DNA from 4 places in the Kineococcus sp. AC630 genome. Region 1 is predicted to be linked to each of the others. Evidence: riboswitches for the same ligand, from Rfam matches in the RefSeq annotation. Region 1 holds a riboswitch; each other region holds the start of a gene.
What was found. Region 1 has a riboswitch for S-adenosylmethionine ahead of AC0I8G_RS11525 (rhodanese-like domain-containing protein). Riboswitches for the same ligand answer to the same signal wherever they lie in the genome.
Positions count from the first base shown of each region.

Region 1 (4,305 bases):
GTCGCTCCCCGGCAGGCCGACCGGGGCGGACGCGTCGTCCTGGTCCAGGTGGAGAACGAGTACGGCGCGTACGCGACGGCCCGCGAGACCGACAGCGCCGCAACGGACAGCGCCGCCCGGACCGCCTACCTGGAACACCTGGTGGCCACCACGCGCCGCTGCGGGATCACCGTGCCGCTGACGACCGTCGACCAGCCCACCGACGAGATGCTGGCCGCGGGGACCCTGTCCGGACTGCTGACGACGGGGTCCTTCGGCGGCCGGGCGGCCGAGCGGTTGGACACCCTGCGCCGCCACCAGCCCGAGGGACCGCTGGTCTGCTCGGAGTTCTGGGTCGGCTGGTTCGACCACTGGGGTTCCCACCACCGGACGACGCCCCCGGAGGCGGCCGTCGCCGAACTGACGACGATGCTGGAACGCGGTGCCGGGGTGAACGTCTACGTCGTGCACGGGGGCACGAACTTCGGGTTCACCAGCGGCGCCAACGACAAGGGCACCTACCAGGCGACGACGACGTCCTACGACTACGACGCGCTCCTCGACGAGGCCGGCCGGCCCACGCCGAAGTACTGGGCGTTCCGCGAGGTACTCGGCGGGTACGTCGAACTCGGTGCCGACGTCCCGCCGCCGGCGCGGCCGGCGCCGGTCCTGCGGGCTCCGCTCGTCGGTGCGCTCCCGCTGGCGAAGGCCGTGGACGGTCTCGAGCCGGTGGCGGGGGAGGAGGTCCCGTTCCTCGACGACCTGGCGACGGAGAGCGGGGTGCCCGCCCCCTTCGCGTGGGTCAGCGCCACCTCGCCCGGATCCCCGGGGCCGACCGTCCTGCACGTGGCCGAGGTGCGCGACCGCCTCACCGTGCTGCTCGACGGAGTGCGGCTGGGCACCCTGTTCCGGGAGGACCACGACACCACGCTCGCCCTCCCGCCGCACCCCGCCGGCACCCGGCTCGACCTGCTCCTCGAGGACGCGGGCCGGGTGAACTACGGTCCGCGCCTCGGCGAGCCCAAGGGCGTCGTCGGCCCCGTCCGCGTCGGGGACGCGGCGGTGCGCGACCTCCGGGTGCAGGCGCTGGACCCGGACCGGCTGGCAGCCGCCCCGGCGGGGCGGACGGGTGCGGTGACGTTCCTCGCCGGGCCGGTGCTCGCCCGCGCGGAGCTGGAGGTGGCGGAGCCCGTCGACCTCTTCCTCGACACGGCCGGCTGGGGGCGCGGGGTCGTCTGGGTCAACGGGTTCTGCCTGGGGCGCTACTGGCGGCGCGGACCGCAGCGGACGCTCTACGTCCCGGGGCCGGTCCTGCGGGCGGGGACCAACGACGTGACGGTCCTGGAACTCGACGCCGCCGCGGACCCGTGGGTCCGCACGCTGCCCGACCTGGACCTCGGCCACACCGAGGAGTAACCACCCACGATGCTCCACCCGTCCTGCCCCTCGTCGCGATGCCCTACGCTGACGGGACCATCCAGAGCGGCCGAGAGACCTGGCTCGTCGACGCCGCAGCAACCCCCACGCCCTCACCGGCGGGGAGGGTGCTCATGCCAGGACCGATGGGAGGAAAGAGTGGGTTACGCCGGCGACCTCACCCCGCGTGAGGCCTTCGACCTGGTCCGGGACACCCCGGACGCGGTCCTCGTGGACGTCCGCACCGACGCCGAATGGCGTTTCGTCGGGGTTCCCGACACCAGCGGGACCGGCCGGGAGCCGGTCCTCGTGTCCTGGCTCCCGGTCGACCCGCCGCGCTTCCTGGCCGAACTCGCCGCCGCGGGGATCACCCCGGGTGCGGGCGCCCCCGTCGTGTTCCTGTGCCGCTCCGGGCAGCGTTCCGTCGGTGCGGCCGAGGCCGCCACCGCCGCCGGGATCGCGCCCAGCTACAACGTCCTCGAAGGGTTCGAGGGTCCGCTGGACGACGCCGGTCACCGCGGTGCGGTGGGTTGGCGCGCGGCGGGTCTGCCCTGGCGCCAGTCGTGAGCGAGGGCTGGCGCCCGGACACCACCGCCGTCCGCGGCGGCCTGGTGCGGTCGCAGTTCGAGGAGACCGCCGAGGCCATGTACCTCACGTCGGGGTACACCTACGCGACCGCGGCCGACGCCGAGGCCGCGTTCGCGGGCGACGTCGACCGCTACGTCTACTCCCGCTACGGGAACCCGACGGTGTCGGTGTTCACGGAACGGCTGCGGCAGCTGGAAGGGGCGCAGGCCTGCTACGGCCTCGCCAGCGGGATGTCCGCGGTGTTCTACGCGCTCGCCGCGCTCCTCGGCGCGGGTGACCGGGTGGTGGCGGCGCGGAGCCTCTTCGGCTCCTGCTTCGTGATCCTCGACGAGATCCTCCCCCGGTGGGGCGTCACGACGGAGTTCGTCGACGGCGAGGACCTGGCGCAGTGGGAACGCGCGCTCTCGACCCCGGCGCAGGCGGTGTTCTTCGAGACCCCGGCAAACCCCATGCAGACCCTCGTCGACATCGCCGCGGTGAGCGACCTCGCGCACGCCGCGGGGGCGACCGTCGTGGTCGACAACGCCTTCGCCAGTCCCGTCGGCCAGCACCCGCTGGAGTTCGGGGCCGACGTCGTCGTGTACTCCGCGACCAAGCACATCGACGGCCAGGGCCGGGTGATGGGCGGAGCGGTCCTCGGGACCTCGGAGTTCATCGACGGCAGGTTCCGCGAACTCACCCGGCACACCGGGCCGACGCTCAGCCCGTTCAACGCGTGGACCCTGGCGAAGGGCCTGGAGACCATGAGCCTGCGGGTGCGGCACGCGGCGGCCACCACCCTGCGCCTCGCGGAGCACCTGGAGCAGTCCCCGGGGGTGCGCTGGGTCCGCCACCCGATGCTGGCCAGCCACCCGCAGTTCGACCTGGCGAAGCGGCAGATGGAACTCGGCGGGACGGTCCTCACGTTCGAGCTCGACGCCCCGCAGGGGCGCGGCAAGGACCGCGCCTTCGAGGTCCTCGACGCCCTGCGGATCGTGGACATCTCCAACAACCTCGGCGACGCCAAGTCGCTCGCCACCCACCCCGCCACGACGACGCACCGTCGTCTGGGCGCCGAAGGCCGTGTCGCCATCGGCCTGACCGACGGGGTGTTGCGGTTGTCGGTGGGCCTGGAGGACCCCGACGACCTGCTGGAAGACCTCGACCGCGCGTTGCGCGCGAAACCCTGATCGGAGAACCCCTGTGACCAAGCGTCAGATCCCCGTCTCCCACGCCGGGAGCCTGCCCCGCACCCCGGAACTCATCGCCGCGAACGAGGCCCGCCGCATCGGCGACGACGGTTTCACCCTCGAACGCACCCCTGAGTTCGACGCCCTGCTGACCGACGCGGTCGTGGACCTGGTGAAGCGCCAGGAGGCCCTCGGCGTCACCATCGTCGGTGACGGCGAGTACGGCAAGGCCATGTCCAGCGCCGTCGACTACGGCGCCTGGTGGTCCTACTCCTTCCAGCGGGTGTCGGGGCTCGAGGTCACCGGCGAGGACCTGTTCACCCAGCCCGTCGTGCGCTCCGAACCCGGCCACGTGCGGTTGACCAGCTTCCCCGACCGACGCGACTGGGTGACGTTCCGCGAGGCCTACCAGGACCCGGCGTCGGGGATCTCGACGGGCAAGAACGCCACCGCGTTCCCCGCGACGGTCGGGCCGCTGGCCTACACCGGTCAGGCGGCCATCGCCTCCGACATCGCCAACCTCAAGGCCGGCCTCGCCGCGGCCGGGGTCACCGAGGGGTTCATCACCTCGCTCTCCCCGGGCAGCGGGGCGCGCATCGCGAACCGCCACTACGCGACCGAGGAGGAACACATCTGGGCGTGGGCGGACGTGCTGCGCGAGGAGTACCGGGCGGTCGTCGAGGCCGGGCTCACCCTGCAGATCGACGACCCCTCCATCGCGGAGAACTTCGACCAGATCAACCCTGAACCCTCCATCGAGGACTACCGCGCGTTCACCCGCATCCGGGTCGAGGCGCTGAACCACGCCCTGCGCGGTCTGCCGACCGAGCAGATCCGCTTCCACCTCTGCTGGGGTTCCTGGCACGGCCCGCACACCACCGACGTCGAGTTCAAGCATATCGTCGACCTCATGCTGGAGATCGACGCGGGGTCCTACTCCTTCGAGGCCGCCAACGTGCGCCACGAGCACGAGTGGAAGGTCTGGAAGGACGTGGCGCTGCCCGCGGGCAAGAAGATCGTCCCCGGCATCGTGAGCCACGCGACGAACGTCGTGGAGCACCCGGAACTCGTGGCCGACCGCATCGAGCGGTTCGCCTCGGTCGTCGGCCCCGAGAACGTCGTGGCCTCCACCGACTGCGGTCTCGGCGGGCGC
Region 1 covers NZ_CEEDMJ010000009.1:125,719-130,023, reverse strand. The annotation lists gene AC0I8G_RS11530 (glycoside hydrolase family 35 protein) at 1-1,395, shown strand, start outside; SAM riboswitch class I at 1,450-1,548, shown strand; gene AC0I8G_RS11525 (rhodanese-like domain-containing protein) at 1,555-1,962, shown strand; gene AC0I8G_RS11520 (O-succinylhomoserine sulfhydrylase) at 1,959-3,152, shown strand; gene AC0I8G_RS11515 (cobalamin-independent methionine synthase II family protein) at 3,166-4,305, shown strand, end outside.

Region 2 (4,305 bases), on a different contig from region 1:
CCATGAGGACGCTCACGTTGACCCCGAGCAGGGCCACCGAGCGTCCCAGGAGGGCGAGGAACCCCCGCCGGGCCAGTCCCCGCCAGCAGACGACCAGCGCCACCGTGGCCACCACTGCGACGCCGATGGCGATCCACCTCGTCAGCGGATCGTCGAGACCCACCCCACACCCCCCGTGCCAGAACCGGCGCGTGGTGCGCCGGGACCACCATGGGTCACCACAGGCGGGGACGTGCCCTCTCTCAGCGATCTCCCGGCGAACCGGCAGCACCCTCCGAGCCTGCGAGCACGTCCAGCACGGCGTCCGCGATGGCCCGGTGCCCGGCGGCGTCGGGGTGGTCGCCGTCCGCGGCGAGCAGCGTCGTCGGGTCGCCGGTCCCGTCCGGGCCGTGGAACACCGGGCGCAGGTCCACGAAGAGCGCCTCGCTGCCCACCGCGACGGCGAGGCGGTCGTCGAAGGCGTCGGTGAGGGCGACCTGGTCGTGCAGCTCGGCGGGGGTGTACTCCTGCCGGGCGACCGCACCGTCCAGCCCGACCGCCCAGTAGTCGAGGACGACGACCCGGGCTCCGGTGGCGGTGAGCTCGTCGACGGTCCCCGCCAGCGTCGCCACCACCCGCTCGATCGTCGCGTCGGTGTCGACGGCCCCGGCGGTGGAGGTGGCGAGGTCGACCTGCTGCACGAGGTCGTTGGCCCCGGCCTGCAGGAGCACGACGTCCGGCGCACCGAGTCGGGGTCCCTCGTCCGCCGCGAGCCGGCGCAGGACGGAGTCGACGTCGGTCGACGTCGCCCCGCCGCTGGCCCGCTGCACCACGTCGGCCCCGCCTGCGGGCGCGAGACCGTCGGCGACCAGGTCCGGGAAGGGGGTGCAGCCGCAGACGTCTCCCGCCGGCACGGAGTCGCCCAGGGACAGCAGGCGCAGGGGCGCGGAGGACGAGGCGGCGTCGTCCGGCCCGGCGCAGGCGGCCGCGCAGACGGCCAGCAGGAGGGCGACGGTCCGGGAGGTGCGTGGGGAGCGGGCCCACGGGAAGCTCACCCGCCCACTGTGGCACCGGCTCGCGCCCCGCGCCCGGGACCGGGTCCCGGTTTGCCTGGCGCGCGCCCCCGTCGTAGGTTCGCCCCAGCCATCCAGAGCGACCGAGAGACCTGGCTCGTCGACGTCGCAGCAACCACCCCGCGGGGAAGGTGCTACCGCCAGGACCGATGGGAGAACCGTTCTGTGAGCACCGTGCACGACACCGTCCTCGCGACGCCCAGCGAACCCCTCGTCCGCCGCCGGGCGGCGCTGGGGAGCTTCGTCGGCACCACCATCGAGTGGTACGACTACTACCTCTACGGCACGGCCGCGGCGATCGTCCTCGGCCCGCTGTTCTTCCCGAACGTCGGTGGCGCCGTCGGCGTGATCGCCGCGTTCGCCACCTACGCCGTGGGTTTCGCCGCCCGACCCCTCGGCGGTGCGGTGGCCGGTCACATCGGCGACCGGGTGGGCCGCAAGGCGGTCCTCGTGGCCTCGTTGCTGGTCATGGGGATCTCCACGGCGGCCATCGGTCTGCTCCCCACCCACGACCGGATCGGGGTGTGGGCCCCGGTCCTGCTGGTCGCGGCGCGGCTGCTGCAGGGTTTCTCGGCCGGGGGTGAGTGGGGCGGGGCCGTCCTGCTGTCCGTCGAGCACGCCCCCACCGGCCGGCGCGGTCTGTTCGGCGCGATCCCGCAGATGGGTTCCGCGGCCGGCATGGTCCTGGCCAGCGGGGGTTTCTGGCTCACCCGCACCCTGACCTCGAGCGAGGACTTCCTCGCCTGGGGGTGGCGGATCCCCTTCCTGGCCAGCGCCGTGCTCGTCGTCGTCGGGTTGGTCATCCGCCTCAAGGTCACCGACTCCCCGGCGTTCACCGCGCTGCGCGAAGCCGACGCGACGTCGCGCCGACCGGTCGCCGAGGTGCTGGCGACGAACAAGCGCGGGGTGTTCCTGACGACCGGCATGCGGTTGGGCCAGAACGGCGCCTACGTCCTCTACACGGTGTTCGCGCTGAACTACCTGACCAACCACGTGCGCGAGGACGGGGCCGACGTCGGTCTGCTCGCCGTCCTCGTCGCCTCGGTCATCAGCCTCGCCGCCACGCCGTTGTGGGGTCTGCTCTCGGACCGGGTGGGCCGCAAACCCGTCTACCTGTTCGGGTCGGTCCTCACCGCGGTGTTCACGGTGCCCGCGTTCCTGCTGCTGGACACGGGGTCGACCGTCCTGATCGTGGGCGCGATGGTCATCGCGATCAACCTCGGTCACGACAGCCAGTACGGCGCTCAGGGCGCCTTCTTCGCCGAGCAGTTCGACAGCCGCACCCGCTACAGCGGTGCGTCCCTCGGGTACTCGATCGGCGCGGTCCTCGGCGGCGGTCTGACCCCGCTCATCGCGGCGTCCCTGCTGGCCGCGGGGAACGGTTCGCCCTGGATCGTCGCGGGGTACCTGAGCTTCCTCGCCGTCCTCACCACCATCGCGGCCGCGCTCACCCGCGAGACCGCGCACCGACCTCTGGAGGGACTGTCCCGTTGAGCCCGACACCGTTGCGCCTCAACGCCTTCGCCATGGCCTGCGTCGGCCACCAGGCCGCGGGGCTGTGGTCGCGACCGGAGGACCACAGCGCGGACTACCGGACCCTCGCCCACTGGACGAACCTCGCCCGCCTCCTCGAGCGCGGGGGTTTCGACGCGCTGTTCCTCGCCGACGTCCTCGGCACCTACGACGTCCACGGGGGATCGCGGGACGCGGCGGTCCGCGCCGCCGTGCAGGTTCCCGTCAACGACCCGCTCGCCGCGGTGTCGGCGATGGCCGCCGTCACCGAGGACCTGGGTTTCGGGCTCACCGTGACCACGACCTACGAACAGCCCTACTCCCTGGCCCGCCGCCTCACGACGCTGGACCACCTCACCGGCGGCCGCGTCGCGTGGAACGTGGTCACGGGCTACCTCGACTCGGCCGCGAAGAACCTGGGTCTCACCGCCCAGGTCGCCCACGACGAGCGCTACGAGGTCGCCGAGGAGTACCTGGAGGTCTGCTACAAGCTCTGGGAGGGTTCCTGGGAGGACGACGCCGTCGTCCGCGACGCCGGGCGCGGGATCTACGCCGACCCGGCCAAGGTCCACGACATCGACCACCACGGGAAGTACTTCGACGTCCCCGGCGCGTTCCTCTGCGAACCCTCGCCGCAGCGGACACCGGTCATCTTCCAGGCGGGTTCCTCGCCCCGCGGGCAGGAGTTCGCGGCCCGGCACGCGGAGTGCGTGTTCATCATCGCGCCGACCGCGAAGATCGCCCGCAGGTCCGTCGACTCCCTGCGCGAACAGGTCGAACGCGCCGGCCGTGACCCGCGGTCGGTGCAGGTCCTCGCCGGCCTCACCACGGTCGTCCGCAGCAGCGACGAGGAGGCGCGCGCGCTGCTCGCCGACTACCGCGAGCACGCCAGCCGCGAGGCCGCCCTCGCGTTGTTCGGGGGGTGGACGGGGGTCGACCTCGCCGGTCGCGCCGCCGACGAGACCCTGCAGCACGTGACCACCGACGCGAACCGGTCCGCCCTCTCGAGCTTCACGAACGATCCCGACCGGGAGTGGACGATCGACGACCTCGCGCAGTTCGTCTCGGTGGGGGGTCGGGGTCCGGTCCTCGCGGGTTCCCCGCAGACGGTCGCCGACCACCTCGAGGAGTTCGCGGCGGAGGCCGACGTCGACGGGTTCAACCTGATGTACGCCACGATGCCCGGGACCTTCGTCGACGTCGTCGACCACCTCGTCCCCGAACTCCGGCGGCGCGGTCGCACCGCCCCGAAGCCGGCCCCCGGGACGACCTTGCGGGAACGACTCGGGGGCGCGGCCCGCCTGCCGGACACCCACGTGGGAGCCGGTTTCCGTCGCTGACTTCTTCTAGAAATCGGGTCAGGGTCCCCGAACGGCGGCCGATGGACCACCGTGACCCGTCTACGTGACCTGAACGTCGCCTCCAAGTTGTTCGCCGGCTTCGGCGTCGTCTGCCTCCTGCTCGCCACCGTGGTGGGGGTGGGCTGGGCGAAGCTCAGCACCTCGCAGGGGAACCTCACGACGATGTCGTCGTCGGGTCTCGCCTCGGTGCAGTCGATCCTCACCGTGCAGGTGGAGTTCCTGCAGGCGCGCATGGACGTGACCAACGTGGCCCTCACCGCCGACGCCGCGGCCAAGCAGAGCGCGCTGGACGCCGTGACCGCCGACGACACGGCGCTGGACGCTGCGTGGGCCACGTACCTCGCCTCCGGCCCGGCCGCGAAGGCCGCCGACCGGGACGC
Region 2 covers NZ_CEEDMJ010000002.1:28,114-32,418, forward strand. The annotation lists gene AC0I8G_RS01975 (alpha/beta hydrolase) at 1-163, opposite strand, end outside; gene AC0I8G_RS01980 (SGNH/GDSL hydrolase family protein) at 243-1,034, opposite strand; SAM riboswitch class I at 1,120-1,208, shown strand; gene AC0I8G_RS01985 (MFS transporter) at 1,218-2,546, shown strand; gene AC0I8G_RS01990 (LLM class flavin-dependent oxidoreductase) at 2,543-3,904, shown strand; gene AC0I8G_RS01995 (methyl-accepting chemotaxis protein) at 3,956-4,305, shown strand, end outside.
Region 2: another riboswitch for S-adenosylmethionine. It lies ahead of AC0I8G_RS01985 (MFS transporter); the one in region 1 lies ahead of AC0I8G_RS11525 (rhodanese-like domain-containing protein).

Region 3 (4,305 bases), on a different contig from region 1:
CGCCGAAGTCCAGCAGCGTGAACTGCAGGCCCTTGGGGTTCTCGGCGATGTCGTCGACGGTCGCCGTCCCGATGTCCGTCCCGGGCTTGAGGGTGATGAGCCCCGCCTTCTCCAGGACGAACAACCCCTGCGACTCGTTCGCCGGGTCGGAGTACAACGAGATCGTGCCGCCCTGCGGGATCTCCGCCGGCGTCTTCCACTTCGAGGACCACAGGCCGAAACCCCACCGGAAGACCGGCGTCGCCGCGGTCTCCTGGAACCCCGGGTTGGCCTGCAGGACCTGACCCAGCCACAGCTTGTGCTGGTAGATCGTGCCCGCGACCTCGCCGTCGTTCACCGCGCGGTTGATGGTGTTGCTGTCGGCCAGCGCCTTGAACTCGACGTGGATGCCGTGCGCGGGAGCGACGTCCTTCGCGATGTAGTCGATGAGGGCCTCCTCGCGGGCGTTGCCCTCGGCGGTCGCGACGTAGAGGGTGGCGCCGGCCTGGGTGTTGGCGGTGTCCTCACCGCCGAGACGGGGCACGACGACCGCGGCGGCGATCCCGAGCAGGACGACGGCACCGCCGGCCACGAACGGCCACAGGCGTCGGCGGCGGACCTCGAAACCGTGGTCGTCGGCGGGTTTGGCGTCGGGGCGGGTCTCAGTGGACAAGGGAGTTCTCCAGGTCTGCGGTGGGGGAGTTCGTGGGGGTGGCGCTGCGGCGACGGGTCCGCGGGTCCGCGAGGCGGGCCAGGGCGTCACCGAGGAGTTGCACGGAGGCGACCAGGGCGACGAGGACGACGATGGTCGCGATCATCACGGCGTGGTCGAAGCGCTGGTACCCGTAGGTGATGGCGAGGTAGCCGACCCCGGGGGCGCCGATCGTCCCGGCGATGGCCGAGTACTCGATCATCGCGATGGTGTTGATGGTGAGGCCGCCGATGATCGAGGGCAGCGCCTCGGAGAGTTGCACGCTCGTGATGACCTGCAGCGGAGAGGCTCCCGAGGCCTTCGCGACGGCGACCACCGACGGGGGTACCGAGCGCAGCGAGTTCTCCACGATGCGGGCGAAGAACGCGGTGCCGGCCAGGACCATGGGCACGACGGCCGCCCGGATGCCGATGTTCGTACCCGTGACGAACCGGGTGAACGGCACGAGCGCCGCCATCAGCACGAGGAACGGCAGGGACCGCCCGGTGCTGACCACCCAGCCGAGGACGCGGTGGGCCGGGCGGTTCTCCAGCAACCCGTCCGGGGCGAGGTTGTGCAGCAGGACCCCCAGCGGGACCCCGAGCAGCACGACCAGGGCCATGACGATGCCGACCATCAGCAGCGTGTCGCCGAGGGCGGGCAGGACGAGCGCCGGGATCTCTGGCAGGGGCGTGTCCAGGTTCGAGGCCAGCGGGAGGGCGGCGGGGCTCACGGGACCAGCTCCAGGGTCGAGGGCACCTCGGCGGCGCGGGCGTGCAGCCCCCGTCGCTCGAGGGCGGCGATCAGCAGCGCGGGGTCCACCGAGTCCGGGACGCCGAGGGTGGCGTGCCCGACGGTCCGCCCCGTGACGGCACTCACGGAGGCGCCGAGCAGGGCGAGGTCGTGGCCGAGTTCGCGGGCCGTGCTGGTCAGCCAGTCCGCCGGCACGTCGTCGCCGCGGTAGTGCACCGTCCAGGTGACGAGCCGGGGATCGGTGGCGACCGCCCGTCGGGGCAGCAGCGCGGCCCCGACCGGCGACCCCGGGTCGCGCAGGACGTCCAGCAGGAGCGCCGACTCGACGATGCGGCCGTGCTCGAGTCGGGCCACGGAGTCCGCGACCTCGACGACCGTGTCCATCTCGTGGGTGATGAACAGGATGGACAGCCCGAGGTCGTCGCGCAGTTCGCGCAGCAGCGCCACGATCGAGGCCGTCGAGCGCGGGTCCAGCCCGGAGGTCGCCTCGTCGGAGAGCAGCACGCTCGGACGCAGAGCCAGGGCGCGGGCGATCCCGACGCGCTGGCGCTGCCCGCCGGAGAGCTCGTGCGGGTAGCGCCCGGCCAGGTCGGCCAGACCCACCCGTTCCAGCAGCTCGGCGACCCGGGCGCGCCGCTCGCGGGGGACGACCCCGAGGTAGCGCAACGGGAGTTCGACGTTCTGGGCGGCGGTGCGCCGGGTCTGCAGCCCGTCGGACTGGAAGATCGTGCCGATGCGGCGACGGGCTTCGCGCAGCCGTCCCTCCCCGAGGTGGGTGAGGTCCTGGCCGCCGACGAGCACGGAACCCGACGTGGGCCGGGTCAGCAGGGTCACGCACTGGGCGAGGGTGCTCTTGCCGGCCCCGCTCGGCCCGACGACGGCGGTGATGCTGCCGGCGGGGACGAGCAGGTCGAGGCGGTCCAGGACGGTGGTGCTCCCGTAGGTCTTGGTGAGCTGTCTCAGCTCGATCATGGCTCGATCACGTCGTCTCCAGGGCGGCGTGGGGCGCGCGAGGGCGCGGCGGGGGAGCGTCGGGCGGACCGGCGCAGGGGGGACCGCCGGACGGGGTGGCCCGGGGTGTTCAGCAGGGAGTGCGGACGCTCAGCGTCGACAGGTCTGGTGGGACACGTGCGTCTCCTTCAACGTCCTTACCCGCGACACCCGCGGGTCGGGTCATCACCCGGAGCACCCCACGACGGAAGGAGGGTTGCCGACCAGCGAGCCGGGGCTTCGCGCTGGCACTCATGACCTGATTCGACAGTGACAGCCGAACCGGGGTCCGTCAAGCGGTTCGGGAAGGTACCGGATATCCGCACCCGGCTTCGAAATCGTTCGTGCGCAACGGCTTGCGCCGGACCCCTCCGGTGCCGGGCCGACCCGAGTCGCTGCGGGGCCGCCGACGAGGCGTTACAGTTCGCAGGACCATCCAGAGCGGCCGAGAGATCTGGCTCGACGACGCCGCAGCAACCCGAGCCCGGGTGCTACCGCCAGGACCGATGGAGGAGCACCACCATGTCCGTGAACGAGCCCCTGAAGTTCGCCTACTGGGTCCCGAACGTGTCGGGCGGCCTGGTCGTCTCCACGATCGAGCAGCGCACCAGCCACGACCCGGCCTACAACGTCGCCGTCGCCCAGGCCGCCGAACGCGTCGGTTTCGAGTACGCCCTGACCCAGGTCCGCTACCTCGCCTCCTACGGGGCGGACGCGCAGCACGAGTCGACGTCGTTCTCCCTCGCCCTGCTGCTGGCGACGCAGAAGCTCAAGGTCATCGCCGCGGTGCACCCCTTCTTCTGGCACCCCGGGGTCCTCGCGAAGTTCGCCGCGACCACCCAGGAACTCACCGACAACCGCCTCGCGCTGAACGTCGTCTCCGGCTGGTTCAAGAACGAGGCGACCCAGCTCGGGGTCACCTGGCACGAGCACGACGACCGCTACCGCCAGTCGGAGGAGTTCATCGCCCTGCTGCGCGGGGTGTGGACCGAGGACGGTTACAGCCAGCAGGGTGAGTTCTTCAACGCCGAGGACATCACCTTCCGCCCGCAGCCCAAGGTGCAGCCGGAACTGTTCCAGGGCGGCAACTCGACGGCCGCGCAGGCGATGGCCGGCCGGGTCAGCGACTGGTACTTCATGAACGGCAAGTCGATCGCCGCCGCCGCCGCCGGGGTGCGCGAGGTCAGCGCCCTCGCCGCCGGCAACGGCCGCTTGGTGCGGTTCGGCCTCAACGGTTTCGCCGTCGTCCGCGACACCCGCGACGAGGCCGAGGCCGTCCTCGAGGAGATCATCGCCAAGGCCGACCGCACCAAGGTCGAAGGTTTCGGCGCCGCCGTCCAGGAGGCCGGGAACTCCACCAGGGACGGCAAGGGCATGTGGGCCGACAGCGAGTTCCGCGACCTCGTCCAGTACAACGACGGTTTCCGCACCGGCCTCGTCGGGACGCCCGACGAGGTCGCCCGCCGCATCCTGGCCTACCGCCTCGTCGGGGTGGACCTGCTGCTGCTCGGCTTCCTGCACGTCAAGGAGGAGGTCGAGGCGTTCGGTGAGCTCGTCATCCCGAAGGTGCGCGAACTCGAGGCCCGCCTCGTCGCGGGCGAGGACCTGGACCTCGGCGCGGAACTCGACGAGGCCGTCGTCGCGGCGACCACCCCGGTCCCCGCCTGACGCTGCGCCCCGGAACCGGGCGCCTCAGAGCTGCGCCACCAGGAAGGCCGCGACGCCGTCCTCGACCTCTGCGCGCAGGTCGGGCTCGTTGTGGATCTCGTGGCGGTAGCCGGTGTAGAGCCGGGTCGTGACCGTGTGACCGGTCTCGGCCAGCCAGTTCGCGGCCTGGTACGGCCCCTCGCCGTAGTTGCCGACGGGATCCTGGTCGCCGGCGATGACGTACA
Region 3 covers NZ_CEEDMJ010000002.1:189,882-194,186, forward strand. The annotation lists gene AC0I8G_RS02855 (MetQ/NlpA family ABC transporter substrate-binding protein) at 1-652, opposite strand, end outside; gene AC0I8G_RS02860 (methionine ABC transporter permease) at 642-1,403, opposite strand; gene AC0I8G_RS02865 (methionine ABC transporter ATP-binding protein) at 1,400-2,395, opposite strand; SAM riboswitch class IV at 2,563-2,673, opposite strand; SAM riboswitch class I at 2,843-2,926, shown strand; gene sfnG (dimethylsulfone monooxygenase SfnG) at 2,936-4,081, shown strand; gene AC0I8G_RS02875 (alpha/beta fold hydrolase) at 4,106-4,305, opposite strand, start outside.
Region 3: another riboswitch for S-adenosylmethionine. It lies ahead of AC0I8G_RS02865 (methionine ABC transporter ATP-binding protein); the one in region 1 lies ahead of AC0I8G_RS11525 (rhodanese-like domain-containing protein).

Region 4 (4,305 bases), on a different contig from region 1:
ACCTTCTGGTCGGCGAACGCGAGCCAGCCGCGCAGGCGCTCGTCGAGGGTGGTCTCGCGGGTCACGTCGTGCGGGACGTGCAGCAGCGAGGTGGACGTCCCCGCGACGACGTGGGCGGCGGAACCCTCGAGGGTCCGCAGCCGGGCCAGCGCCTCGACGAGGTCGACCCGCCAGACGTTGTGACCGTCCACGACCCCGCCGACGACCGTCTTGCCGTGCAGCAGTTCCGGACGCGCCGGCGTCGCGCCGCGGACGAGGTCGAGGGCGAGACCCTCGACCGCCGTGGCGGCCAGGGGTTCCAGGAGGTCACCCGGGTCGCCGTAGGGCGTCGCGACCAGCAGGCGCGGACGGCCCTCGAGCGCCGCGAGGCGGTCGTAGGCGCGACGGACGAGGTCGGCGAGACCCTCGACGCCGTTCGTCGCGGAGTCGCTGACCAGCGCCGGTTCGTCCAGCTGCAGCCACTCCGCCCCCGCGGCCGCGTAGGCGGCGAGGAGTTCCTCGTAGGCGCCGAGCAGGTCGTCGAGCCGGGAGATCGGGGCGAAACCCGCCGGGGCGTCGTCGGCCGCCTTGGCCAGCAGCAGGAACGTCACGGGCCCGACCACGACGGGACGGGTCAGGAACCCGTCGGAGAGCGCCTCGGCGAACTCCCGCACCCCACGGTCGTCGGCGAACCGGAAGGTCGTCGACGGCGAGATCTCGGGAACGAGGTAGTGGTAGTTGGTGTCGAACCACTTCGTCATCTCCAGCGGGGCGTCCGCACCGCGACCGCGGGCGATCGTGGAGTACCCCACGAGGTCGACGCGGCCGTCCTCGCCCACGACGTCGGCGAAGCGCGGCGGGACGGCGCCGACGGCGACGGCGGCGTCGAGCACCTGGTCGTAGGCCGAGAACGCGGACGGGATCGACGCGTCGTGCGCCGGCAGGCCGAGGGAGTTCAGCCGGCGGACCGTGGCGGCACGAACCCCGGCCAGGGCGGCCTCGGTGGTGGCGAGGTCGGCGCGACCGGCCCACAGGGCCTCGAGGGCCTTCTTGGCCTCGCGGTCGGCGCCGATGCGCGGGTAGCCGAGGACGGTGGCGGTCCAGGTGGGGAAGTTCTCGGTGCTCACGGGGTGGGACCTCCTACCGCAGCGATGCGGCTCTGGGTGGATCGGGGCAGGTTCAGGTGGTCGAGCAGGTCGAGCGCGGGTTCCGCCGCGTTGAACGTGTAGAGGTGCAGTCCGGGGGCGCCGGCGTCGAGCAGTCCCGCCGCGAGTCCCGACGAGAACGCCGTCGACGCCCGGCGGCGCTGGGCGGTGTCGTCGGTGTCGAGCGCCGCGAGCAGCTGTTCCGGGGCCGGGACACCGGCCAGCTCACCGATGCGCTGCAACCGGCGGGCGTCGTCCGTCACGGCGATGCCCGGCAGCAGCGGGATGCTCACCCCGGCGGCGCGCGCCCGGCGCACGAAGGTGGCGTACTCGTCGACCGAGAACGTCACCTGGCAGATCGCGAAGTGCGCACCGGCGTCCTGCTTGGCGCGCAGGGCCGCCAGTTCCGCGTCGCGACCGCGGGGGAAGGCCGCCACGGCGAGGGTCAGGGGACCCTCGTCGACGGGGACGCGACCGCCCCGCAGCGCGGAGCGCCGCCGGTCGGCGACCTGGAGGAGTTCCACCAGGTCCCGCGCGGTCGCCAGACCGTCCGGGTGCGGGGTCCAGTCCGCGCTCCCGACCGGCGGGTCGCCCCGCAGCGCGAGGACGTTGCGGACACCGGCGTCGAGGAACTCGCTGGCGAGTTCCACGACCTCACGTCGCGAGGACCCCACGCACGTCAGGTGGGCCATCGCCGGCACGGCCGTCGAACCCAGGACGTGGGCCAGCAGCTCCCGGCTCGGTCCCTTCGTCGCGCCGGCTGCCCCGAAGGTGACGGAGACGAAGTCGGGGTGCGTGTCGAGGAGATCGGAGAGCCTGCGCCACAGCGACTCCCGCCCGTTCTCGGAACGGGGCGGGAAGAGTTCGAAACTGACGGTGGGCCTCCCGGTCGCGGCGGCGACGAGGGGAGCCAGCGTCATCGCGGCCGGCCCCGGTCCGGAACCGGGTACGCGTCAGGGACATCGGTGGGGCGCATCACGAACTCCATCGGCCTGGCTTTAGCACCCTCGCCCGGGCTCGGGGGGTTGCTGCGGCGTCGTCGAGCCAGGACTCTCGGCCGCTCTGGATGGTGTTCACCGAATGTAGACCGGGGTCGACGCGATCCACAAGTGCTGTTCCGGGGTTCCCCCGAACGGGGGAACTACCCGACACGTGGGGTTCTGGCGGAGTTCCGACGGGTTCGCGACACGCCGATCTTGCTCAGCGGGGTCCGACGTGGCAACCTCAGCGCAGGTCATGAGCGCCAGCGACAAGCCCCGGCTCGCTGGCCGGCAACCCTCCCTCCGCGGCGGGGTGCCCCGGGTGACGACCTGGTCGACGCCGCAGTGGCGCCGGCAAGCGCGGACCTCGCCGGGGTGATCCCGGTCCTCCCGGCAGGGTCCAGTTCCTCCAGGAGACTCCTCGTGACGCTCAGCACCCTCTCCCCCCTCCGCTGCCCGGCGCCCGTCGCACCGCTGCTGCCCGTGGTCGGCAGGGACACCCGCGTCCCGCTCGCCCAGGGCGGGTCGACCACCTACGCGAACCTGGACAACGCCGCGAGCGCGCCCGCCCTCGTCTCCGTCGCCACCCGCGTCGCCCAGGTCCTCCCCCACTACGCCAGCGTCCACCGCGGCGCCGGGTACCTCTCACGCGTCTCCACCGCCCTGTTCGAGCAGGCCCGGGCCGAGGTCGGGACCTTCCTGGGGGCGCGCCCCGACGACGTCGTCGTCTTCACCCGGAGCACGACCGACGCGCTCGACCTGCTCGCCCGGGCCGTCCCGCAGGGCTCCAGGGTCCTGGTGGCCGACGTCGAGCACCACGCGAACCTGTTGTCCTGGCAGCGGTCAGCCCTGACCACGGTCCTGCGCGGCGGGTCGGACGCGGAGGAGACCGCGACGCTGCTGGAGGCCGAGCTCGCCCGCGGCGGGTACGCGCTGCTGGCCGTCGCCGGTGCCTCCAACGTGACCGGTGAGGTCCTGCCGCTGCGCCGGCTGGCCCGGGCCGCGCACGCGGCCGGCGCCCGCATCGCCGTCGACGGGGCGCAACTGCTCCCCCACCGCAGGGTGGACCTCGGTCGCGACGGGATCGACTGGATCGCGCTGTCCGGGCACAAGCTCTACGCCCCCTACGGGGCGGGCGCGCTCGTCGGTCGTCGCGACTGGCTCGACGCCGCCGATCCCTACCTCGCGGGTGGGGGCGCCACCCTCGACGTGCGCCACGACGCGGTGCGGTGGGCCACCGGGCCCGACCGCCACGAGGCGGGTTCCCCGAACGTGCTCGGCGCCGTCGCCCTCGCCCAGGCCTGCAGCACGCTCGCCACGCTGGCCCCCGGAGCGCTCGAGGCGCACGAGGAGGCGTTGCGCGAACGGCTCGTCGGCGGGCTGACGGCGCTGGCGGGCGTCGAGGTCGTGCGCCCCCGCCCCGACGACGCCGTGGGGGTCGTGACCTTCACCGTCCCCGGTCGCTCGGTCTCCGAGGTCGCGGCCTTCCTCTCGGCCGAGCACGGGATCGGTGTGCGCGACGGACGGTTCTGCGCCCACCGGTTCGCCGACTCCCTCGGTCTGGCCGACGGCGGGCTGAGGGTCTCCACCGGGGTCGGGACGGGATCGGCCGAGGTCGAACGGCTGCTGGCCGCGGTCGAGCAGTTCGTCGGTGCCGGGCCGGAGCTCGAGTACGGGATCGTCGAGGGGCACTGGGGTCCCACGACCGACGCTCGCCCGGAACCCGCGTCCTTCCTGCCCGCGCCCGGTGCCGGCGTGGACCTGGGGTGACCTCGTCCCCGACGCCTCAGCCCGCAGGGACGACGGCCTCGCGCGATCGCCGGGGCCGACCGCACGAACCGAGGAGACACGACGTGAGCGACACCACCGCAGCACCCCAGGCACCGCTCGTCGACGCCGAGACCGCCGGACGCGCCGTCGCCGCCGGTGCGCTGTTCGTCGACGTCCGCAGCGACGCCGGGCGGGCCGCCGCCGGCGACCTGCCGCAGGCCGTCGTCGTGGCCAAGACCGAGGTGGCGGAGAAGTTCGCCCTCGGTTCCGGCACCGCGCTGGCGGAACTCACCGGGAAGGACCAGCAGATCGTCGTGATCTGCGGTTCTCCCGCGGGCTCCGGCCCCGTCACCGCCGAACTGCTGGCGGCAGGCTTCACCGACGTCGTGCAGGTCGACGGCGGGTTCCCGGCCTGGAAGGCCGCGGGGCTG
Region 4 covers NZ_CEEDMJ010000001.1:251,808-256,112, forward strand. The annotation lists gene metE (5-methyltetrahydropteroyltriglutamate--homocysteine S-methyltransferase) at 1-1,106, opposite strand, end outside; gene AC0I8G_RS01195 (methylenetetrahydrofolate reductase) at 1,103-2,044, opposite strand; SAM riboswitch class I at 2,106-2,197, opposite strand; SAM riboswitch class IV at 2,357-2,471, shown strand; gene AC0I8G_RS01200 (aminotransferase class V-fold PLP-dependent enzyme) at 2,528-3,874, shown strand; gene AC0I8G_RS01205 (rhodanese-like domain-containing protein) at 3,958-4,305, shown strand, end outside.
Region 4: another riboswitch for S-adenosylmethionine. It lies ahead of AC0I8G_RS01195 (methylenetetrahydrofolate reductase); the one in region 1 lies ahead of AC0I8G_RS11525 (rhodanese-like domain-containing protein).